3 regions of the Microaerobacter geothermalis genome follow, and region 3 is predicted to be linked to each of the others. Evidence: predicted binding sites of a transcription regulator. Region 3 holds the regulator's gene; each other region holds the start of a gene.

Region 1 (3,284 bases), on a different contig from region 3:
AAACAAATCACGATTAAGAACACGTGCGTTATCAGGAACATAGCGAAAATTGGCACAAATAGCCACACAGTAATCTTTGTTTAAAAAATATTTTTTAAAGTGCCATTCCATTTTATCTCTACCTTTTATATCTAGCAGGGTGATCGTATGAGGATAATTTCTCATATCAAAACCAAAGGAATCTAAGGGACAGGAAAGCCCTTGGCCAATTGCCTTCACGAAAGATTCCTTTAGAGTCCACAACTCGTAAAAGAAGGATAATTGATCGTTTCCTGGAAGGTGAAACAATACTTCCCTTTCTTCCTGAGTAAAAAAACGATTGGCAATTTCCATATCTATCGGACGGATTTGTTCAATATCAACTCCCACTTTTCCCTCATTCGTGATACAACAGATGATCCATTATTATCTCCTATATCCTGATAGATCTTATATCCCTTCCCGCTGTCGGATAAACTGAAGAAGCCTTTCACATCCTTCTGACACCAGTTCATATACCTCCGTAAAGTTCCCTGTAAAATAGGGATCCGGTACATCGGATTGATCCGTTTCCGGAACAAAATCAAGCAAACGGGCAATATAACCGGTTTGTGCTGCTCCTGCCATGCGGCGCAAGTCTTCTACATTGTTCGTGTCCATTCCAATGATGTAATCAAATTGAAACAGATCCTTTTTATCAATTTGTCTTGCATAGATTCCATGATAATCAATATGATACGCATCTAAGATTTCTCTTGTCCCCTTATGAGGTTTTTCACCGATATGCCAATGGCCTGTCCCGGCTGAATCTACAAAAATTTTATCCTGCAATTTGTTTTTCTTCACCATTTGACGAAAAATGGCCTCGGCCATCGGTGAGCGGCAAATATTCCCCAAGCATACGAATAATACGCGAATCAAAACAACCCCCTCTTTCCCCAAAATTTATTGCTGCAATCGTCTCTGATAAAATATTTCAAAGCGAGAAAAAAAATAAGGTATCCTTGAATAGTCAACGATAAAATCACCAATAAGTCAAGAAGAACAACATGTACATGTTAAAAGAAAACTTTATATTTGGAGGTCTACTTTATGGAACTCCCGCTTGCATGAAAGATTAATTCAAGAATTGCTACAGTTTGTTGAACCTGTGAAAAAAAATTAAGATCATCACAGCTTCCGAGGTCGTACAAAAGCCCTCAACTCATCAATGTAACCAGATGTTTTTGAGGGCTCCTTTTCATATTTATGCCCGTTCTTTCAACCAGCGAGGAAATAGTATATTATTTTCTAAATGGACGTGCTGGAAAAGGTCGTTTTCTAATTCTTCAAGTTTTTGGTATGTTAATTGATAGGACATGCAAGCATCATCCGGAAGTTGATAATCTTTTGTCCCCTTCCTTAATTCTTTTAAAAGGTTTCCTGCATCATCATGCTCGCTTTCCAGTTTTTTAATCATCCGAATAATTTTATCCAATTGCAAAGAGGATTTATTCTTTTCATATTGTTTGATTAACGGGAAGGCATCTACTTCCTCTCTAATCATATGCTGTTCCATCTCCATTTTCAGTTTGTGAAATAGCTGATACACCTGGCTCAGCTCAGGATGTTTGGAACCATGGACACGCAATATTTTTGCAGTTAGCTGACTAATGGAAGGCAATTCTTTATTCAGGTAAGCATGATGTTTATTTACTACATAGTCAATCAGTTCACCGTATCCAGCTTCACCCCAATTTTTGATATTTTCGTTGGCAGTGCTTCTTTCGATCAATATCTGATTCAACTGTTGCATCAATTCTCCTTCATTCAGATTCATTTCATCAATTACCTCACCCAACGGCCGGTTTCCTCCACAGCAAAAATCAATTCGATATTCTTTGAATATATCTGCTGTTTTTGGAACTTGCGTGACAATGTCTCCTATTTTTATCGAACGATCAAGAGTCATTTCCATTACATCCTACCTCCAATATTTGTATTGGCATGTTATAGTAACATTTTATAATAATCTTATATTCCTCATTGTGACTATTGTCACACTAAGTATATGTAAAAATGCTAGTTCTATTATGAATAGCTTGCATCTCTCGGGGAATATTATGTTTGGAATCATACTACCCTATCCACTTATCTGGAAATTGCTTTATTTATTTAAGAACAATTTTTCGCTCTTTCAAGATTATTATTGTCTATCGGTAATTATTAAAGTAAACTAGTACCAAATAGGTCAGTTAATTATACTTTTACTTAGAAAATTAATTGATCAATGGGAGAGGTGAAAAAATTGGAAGAGATTAGAAATCTGTTTCAAAGTATTATAGAACGGCTAGATATTCAAACTGCGGAAATAAAGGGAATGAAACAAGACATCAACCGTTTGGATACTAAAATGGACTCTCTAGAACATAAGGTTGATTCCCTGGAACATAAGGTTGATTCCCTAGAGCACAAGGTTGATTCCCTGGAACATAAGGTTGATTCCCTGGAGCACAAGGTTGATTCCCTGGAGCACAAGGTTGATTCCCTGGAGCACAAGGTTGATTCCCTAGAGCACAAGGTTGATTCCCTGGAGCACAAGGTTGATTCCCTAGAGCACAAGGTTGATTCCCTAGAGCACAAGGTTGATTCCCTAGAGCACAAGGTTGATTCCCTAGAACATAAGGTAGGTGCTTTAGAATCAACTGTATCTGCCAATCATACCGATCTTATTCAAGAATTAAAGAATCTTAAAAGTGATGTTGAATTTACATATCATAAAGCTGCCCAAAACGAATTGGAACTAATGCGTTTAAAAAAACAATAAATTTACCTGAGCATTATTTCAATTTTCAACACAAAAAACAACCACAAACCCTTGTGGTTGTTAGCATTTTAAGTATTGGCGGGAGTGGGTGGGAATCGAACCCACCAGGGACGGCACGCGCCCCTCACTCGGTTTTGAAGACCGGGGGAGACACCAGAACTCCATCCACCCCCACTTTGGGAAAAAACATTCCATTAAGGAACCAGACATTATGTTACCATATCCAGCGAGATTTCGCAAAATGAATCATTTCCAAATTTGTAAACCTCGTTGATAAAAGAGAAAAAATAAATCCCAGATCACCGCATGTTAAGTGCTCGATCCAGATCCTCGATAATATCCTCCACATCTTCAACCCCTACGGATAATCGGATTAACCCTTTGGTAATCCCGGCTTTTATTCTTCTATCCTCATCCCAATATCGGTGTGAAGTGGTTTCAGGATGGGAGACAATCGACTCAACTCCCGCTAACGTCGGAGCATATTTAATCAGGGAGA
Region 2 (3,284 bases), on a different contig from region 3:
ATGATATTGTGGCCTTTGGAGAACCCCAACGGGCACTGATGGGAATTGAGCCGGTCGATTTGTCCCTTTATTCCAATGATGAATTGAAGAAGTTAGAGCTGCCCAAGAATGTTACCCAAGGGGTTCTGGTGAGAAGCGTTACTCCTCAGGGACCTGCTTATCAGGGGGGATTGCAAAATCTTGACGTAATTACCAAGCTGGATGAAACTCCGGTTTATAATTCTGCCCAACTAAGAAAATACCTTTATAAAGAGAAAAATCCTGGGGACAAGATAAAGGTAACCTTTTACCGCCAGGGCCAACTGATGACGACAGAAATTATTCTGGGAAAACTGCAAATGATTCCATAACGGGCCATTTTTGCGGCTCGTTTTCTTTTTTGGATATAATAAAGGAGACTTAGTTCTGTGGGAGTTATAGAAGTACACCGAAGATATGATGGAATTCGGATAAAAATCGATGATGACAATGCAAACTGAAAAGCGAAGATAAAGAAAAACGAATGTTGAATGAAAAGGACGGATTAAGAAATGGTTGTATGCTGCAGTGAACATTTGGAACTGGCCATCGATTATTTCGTGGATGAATATGAGGAGGCGCCCGATCTCTATCGGTTAGATGAGGTTTCCTTTACTGCCTGGACCGTACCGGCAACCTGTGAGTTTTGTGATCGAATCCCTAAATTCCTGGTAGTGTAATGAATTGAATGAAATCGTTTAATTCAATCGGCAAAGCCATTAGGATGAGCCAATGGACCTATCTCGATGGATTTGCTGCAGTTGTTACGAAAATGGTGGAGAGCGAGAAAAAGAAAGAGGGATAAGAATGAGAATGACCATTTTGTCGGTGGGTAAATTAAAAGAGAAATATTTGAAGCAGGGTATCAATGAATATATAAAACGGTTATCTCCCTACGCTAAATTACAATTGATCGAAGTGCCTGATGAAAAAGCCCCGGACATCCTCAGCCAAGCAGAAGAGGAACAGGTAAAAAATAGAGAAGGAGAGAAAATATTATCCCATCTGAAAGGGGATGACTATGTCATTGCACTGGCAATAGAGGGAAAAATGGTTTCCTCCGAGCAGCTTGCTGAAAAGCTGGACCAGCTAGCCACTTACGGCACCAGTTCTATCACCTTCATCATCGGGGGATCATTAGGGCTGTCAGATGAAGTAAAGAAAAGGGCGGACCTCCAACTTTCCTTTTCCAAAATGACCTTCCCCCATCAATTGATGAGATTAATCTTACTGGAGCAAATTTACCGGGCTTTTCGCATTAATCGGGGTGAACCGTACCATAAGTGAACATATAGTCATTTTTTTAGGGAAGCATCGAAGAACGTTGGAACAAATTCGTGAAGCGGTATGCAAGCAGAGGATTTTTACTTAAAACAGCAAGGTTTTGGCAGTAGTTTAAAAATTTTACCTTAGTTTGTTATTACCCACCCTAGAAGTCTTAGGGTATATTTTTTTCTGCTTTTTGTGACGATAATCACAATCAGTGAATATACAACATGTTACTTTATATATATGAGCAATATATGAGAAAAATTATCATTTGCAAAGTCGTTGAAATTTAAGTAAAGGAGCATTTCTATGAGTGAGATGATCAATAACCGTGAACAACATATACATCAAAATTCAGAACGTCAAGAGAAATTAAAAGAAATTTTTTTGGAGCTTTATAACGGGAAAAATGTGGACGAGGTTAAGGCTCGTTTTGATCAAGTGATCGGCACAGTCACTGTTGAGGAAGTTGCTCAAATTTCCCAACTTCAACGCAGCATTTTAGAATCAAGGGATCTTCCTCAAAGTGAAGTGCAGCGCTTATCCTCTGCGCATATGTCCATTCTTAAAGGGAAGATCGAAGACGTTCAACATCCCGAGGATGAACCAGGACATCCAATTCATACGTTTAAACTGGAAAACAGGGAAATTGAAAAATTGATACAATCCAGGCTTCAACCGCATTTGGAACAGTTTGCAAAAGAGGATTCTGATGATAACATATACAAACTCTTGGAAGATATCAATCTTTTGCTAGATATTGATAAGCACTACGTCCGTAAAGAGCATCTTATTTTCCCTTACTTGGAAAAGTACAGTATATACGGACCGTCTACAAATATGTGGAGAATTGATGATTACATCCGCGACGCCATCAAGGAAACAAAACGAAAATTAATGAACTACAATGGGGATAAACAAGCCGTAATTGAAGGTGCAGCATACTTTATTCAGCAAATATACGACATGATCTACAGGGAGGAAAACATTCTTTTTCCGATGTCCATGAATCATCTGACCGAAGATGAATGGATTAAAATCGCCCATGAGAGTGATGAAATCGGCTATTGTTTAACTGAGCCAGCCGCAATATGGATGCCTGAAAGAAAAGAACTAAATGTGAAGGCGATATCTGAAGGGTATATTCAATTGGGAACTGGAGTGCTTTCCTTAAATCAGCTTGAGCTACTATTAAACCATCTCCCTGTTGACATTACCTTCATTGACGATCAAGATGTTGTCCGCTATTTCTCCCAAGGAAAAGAAAGAATCTTTCCACGAACCAAGGCTGTCATCGGGCGAACCGTTCAAAATTGCCATCCACCCAAAAGTGCCCATATAGTTGAAGAACTATTGAATGACTTCAAATCAGGGAAGAAAGATTCCGAGGATTTCTGGATCAAGTTCCGTGATAAATATGTATATATTCGTTATTTTGCTGTTCGGGATGAGAACAAAAAGTATATCGGCACCCTAGAATTCACACAGAATATCGATCCGATTCAAGCCATCAAAGGAGAGAAACGTATATTATCCTGACTATTTGTAATCGGCAAGAGAGAACTACAGGGCTATCCCTCAGTCATTCATTAACTTATGGGACAGCCTCATAGTGGCTAGATTGACTTAGTATGCCTGAATTTCGGATATGTACTGCGTCCCCAGAATGATATGCCAGTCTTGTTTCTGCTCTTTTTTTTGACTGCTGCCAATAGATCAACAATCTTCACTGTAGAAACAAGAGAATATTACCAACAATTACTTGTCCCGTCAGAGGTGATTCTCGCTGTTAAGAATCACACGTGAAATTTTGAAGCGCAGATATAATTTACAGGCGGAAGGTGATTTGTGTAAAATAGTTAAACATACGACAAAAATTAGATGTAATCGTTTTATTCCACTATAGGAGGCGTTTATGAAAATAAGGGTTTCAGCTGTACAATATCACCTTCACACCATATATTCCTTTGAAGATTTTGCTAAACAATCCGAGCATT
Region 3 (3,284 bases):
GGGATAGTGAAAGGTTCGTTCTGCTTTTTTTCGATTAAAGAGCCGTACTTTCTTGCCGTCATCATAAGCAATTACACGAACTCCATCCCACTTCACTTGGGCAATCCATTGGTTTCCTTGAGGTACATGATCTGACCTCTTGGGCTCAAAAGGTATGATTGGCTTAATATCTTCTTTCATATGGTTGCTTTCTCTTTGGCTGCTTTTCTTCTTGGACCCCCAGCTTTCTTTTTCTTTGCAGGTTTGGTGGCTTCTAGACTGGCTTGAAGAGCGTCCATAAGATCAATGACATTTCTTCTAGGTGCAACAGGGGCTGCTACTATTTCTTCCCCTTCCATTTTCTTTTGAATCAATTCTTGCAGGCTTTCCCTGTACTTATCCTTATATCTTGTTGGATCAAAAGGAGCTGCCAAGTTTTCAATTAACTGAATAGCCATCTTCAATTCATTTTCGTTCAGCTTGGTTTCATCGGGCAGAGCGGGAAGTTGGGCAATGCCCCTTACCTCATCGGGGTAATAGATAGTTTCCAACACTATACAGTTTTCCAGCGTTCTGATAACAGCCAAACTTTCCCGATTTCTGATCGTGATTTTGGCCACTCCAATCTTTCCTGTTTCATTCATCGCCTTTCGCAAGAGGGCATAAGCTTTGTCGCCTGTTTCATTGGGAGAAAGGTAATAAGATTTGTCAAAGTATATTGGATCAATCTCTTCCAGATTAACAAAATCAAGGATTTCCACAGTCCTCTTCGTTTCAGGGGCGATCGCTTCCAACTCTTCCTCTTCAATGATGATAAAGCGACCGGGTTCATATTCGTACCCTTTGATAATCTCATCCCACCCCACTTCCCGGTCGCATGTCGAACAGGTTCTTACATATTTGATTGGAGTCTTACATTTCTTATGCAGATACCGAAATTTGATATCCTTATCTTCGGTGGCGGCAAACATTTTTACCGGAATGTTCACCAATCCGAAACTAATCGAACCTTTCCACATGGTATGCATCTTTTTCACCCCGTTTTTATATACGATGTCTAACCGGCACCAAAACTACCGATGGAACTAAACATTCATGACCCAAAGGATCACAAGTTGATATCATTTTCAAATCAAAGAGCCCTCAAAAATATCCGGGTATTTCGATGATGGAAGCAATTTGAGGACTAGAGTTTCCTTTATTTTTGTCACAAATTAGGGAAATTATGATTTCTTAGCCGAAATAAAAAACCTTTCTGGAAAGAGTAACTTTCCAAAAAGGTCTTTTGGGATTGAAATTATTCCAGATAATAGGCCAAGCTGTGAAGCTCGGTCGTAAAATCAGCATGATGGATCCGGACTTTTCCAGTGTTTCTCAAACTGACCGGGGCAAAATTAAGGATTCCTTCAATCCCCGCTTCAACAAGTATTTCTGCTACTTTTTGGGCCTCGGGAGCAGGGACTGCAATGATCCCGACGCGGATTTTTTTCTCCTTCACGGTTTCAGGTATGGCTTCTACAGGAAGAATGGTCAACCCAGCAATTTTCGTTCCTATTTTTTGGGGATCTGCATCAAAAATGGCGACAATTTTCATATTATCCTTCTGATAAACATTATAATTACTTAATGCATGTCCTAAATGGCCAGCACCTACCAAGCATACATTAATGATCTGGTCCAATTTTAAAATCTGCTTGATTTTCTCTATGAGATACTGAACCTCGTAACCAATTCCTTTCCTTCCGAATTCGCCAAAATAAGCCAAGTCCTTTCTGATTTGAGCCGGATTAATGTCTAATTTTTGCCCCAATTCCTGAGATGAAACGGTTTTAATCCCCATATTTTGCAAATGGACAAGAAATCGCAAGTAAATGGGCAGACGGCGAATGACCGCCTCAGATATATTGACTGTTTTCATGAAAAAACCCCTTCCCAGCCACATTTTTCTAATCCCTATTTTTCTATATAGACGGAACTAAACATACATGACCCGCAGGGTCACAAATTGATATGAAAAGGTATTTTCATATCAAAGAATTCACTAAGGACTGCCTTCGAGTTCGTACGAAGCTGCAAGGCTAAAGAACGGAACCTAGCCCTCAAACTGACTCCACCTTTGAAATACCCAGATGTTTTTGAGGGCTCCGTTCATTAGACTTAAAGCGGACCTGAATCACTTCTTGCTCGAACTCGACTAGCGGACGTGTGAATCTTTGATATGAAAATAACATTTTCATATCAATTTGTGACCCGTAGGGTCATGTAAGTTTAGTTCCACATCTAAAGAATACGATAACTAATTTGAATTTTCCTTCTTTTCAACAATATAATCCTTTCCGTCACTAATAATGGAAACGGACCCATCTCTGGAAATTTGGTAAACATCCATCCATGATTCGTTTAAACGTTCCAAGACTTCTTCATTTCTTTCAAACGTTTCTACCGCGGGAAAAACAACGGCCATAAAGGCATCCACTTCCTGCAAAAATTCAGGGGTAGAGGATTGAATACTACCCATATCAGAAACTTTTAGTATACTTGACTTAAGATCATACTTTTCTACCAATTTTTTTTCCGTATCTTCATCAATACCACTTGTAAAAAGAATTGATACTTCTCCATGAATCAGTTGAAATACCAGGGAATTTCCTTGGGGATTATTGGAATACGGTTCATCCGGACTTAAGATTTTTATTTTCACGTTATTGGCAATGTTTATGATATCCTCTGCAAATAAAGCTTTCTTTTCAATTTCTGGGGTAAAACCAATTTTTCCCATGATATCTTTTTTAAACAGTTCAGCATACATGATTTTCTTGATTGGCCACTTTTTTAATAATACAACGATATTTCCAGTATACTCCTCTGAATCGTTTGTCGCAATCAATATGTCTATTTCACTTACACGATTTCTGATCAATTCCTCGATAAGTTGATTTTCATAGCCTTTAGTACCAGTATCAATCAGCATCGTGAATCCATCATCCATTTGAACCAGAGTCGCTTCTCCTCTCCCCACATCGAGAAAAGTTACTTTCATTTCCCCAAAGGGGATCTGTTCTTGATTCTCTTTTACCGCTGATACAGTGGGTAAGTGGGAATCTATATTTCCGCGTCCTGCCAATAAGAATATGACAAGAATTAAAATATTTCCAAATATTATTTTTTTCAAGCCTTTTCATCCTTTCATAAGATGTGCTCTGATAATACCATATGATATAAGCGAAAAAAAACGATGGGATTTTTCTATCCCATCGTCATTAATTTCTCCCATTCCTGTATCGCCTCTGAAAAGCGCTTCATTT

What was found. The regulator Rex, encoded in region 3, represses fermentation and respiration genes when NADH is low (regulators of the CRP and FNR family bind a similar motif). The targets are predictions, from matches to a motif close to TTGTGAAATATTTCACAA.
Region 1: the regulator Rex is predicted to act here: its motif matches at 2,005-2,022, upstream of ric (iron-sulfur cluster repair di-iron protein).
Region 2: the regulator Rex is predicted to act here: its motif matches at 1,481-1,498, upstream of L1765_RS11820 (DUF438 domain-containing protein).

What each region holds. Positions count from the first base shown of each region.
Region 1 covers NZ_JAKIHL010000024.1:39,086-42,369, forward strand. The annotation lists gene L1765_RS10020 (4'-phosphopantetheinyl transferase family protein) at 1-369, opposite strand, end outside; gene L1765_RS10025 (low molecular weight protein-tyrosine-phosphatase) at 430-900, opposite strand; gene ric (iron-sulfur cluster repair di-iron protein) at 1,226-1,936, opposite strand; gene L1765_RS10035 (DUF7310 family coiled-coil domain-containing protein) at 2,267-2,785, shown strand; tRNA gene L1765_RS10040 (tRNA-Sec) at 2,862-2,958, opposite strand; gene L1765_RS10045 (trans-sulfuration enzyme family protein) at 3,085-3,284, opposite strand, start outside.
Region 2 covers NZ_JAKIHL010000033.1:13,983-17,266, reverse strand. The annotation lists gene L1765_RS11835 (S1C family serine protease) at 1-350, shown strand, start outside; gene L1765_RS11830 (CxxH/CxxC protein) at 531-698, shown strand; gene rlmH (23S rRNA (pseudouridine(1915)-N(3))-methyltransferase RlmH) at 826-1,305, shown strand; gene L1765_RS11820 (DUF438 domain-containing protein) at 1,597-2,826, shown strand; gene L1765_RS11815 (carbon-nitrogen hydrolase family protein) at 3,203-3,284, shown strand, end outside.
Region 3 covers NZ_JAKIHL010000006.1:54,004-57,287, forward strand. The annotation lists gene L1765_RS04960 (ATP-dependent DNA ligase) at 1-180, opposite strand, end outside; gene ku (non-homologous end joining protein Ku) at 177-1,007, opposite strand; gene L1765_RS04970 (redox-sensing transcriptional repressor Rex) at 1,277-1,897, opposite strand; gene L1765_RS04975 (ComEC/Rec2 family competence protein) at 2,276-3,151, opposite strand; gene L1765_RS04980 (tetratricopeptide repeat protein) at 3,226-3,284, opposite strand, start outside.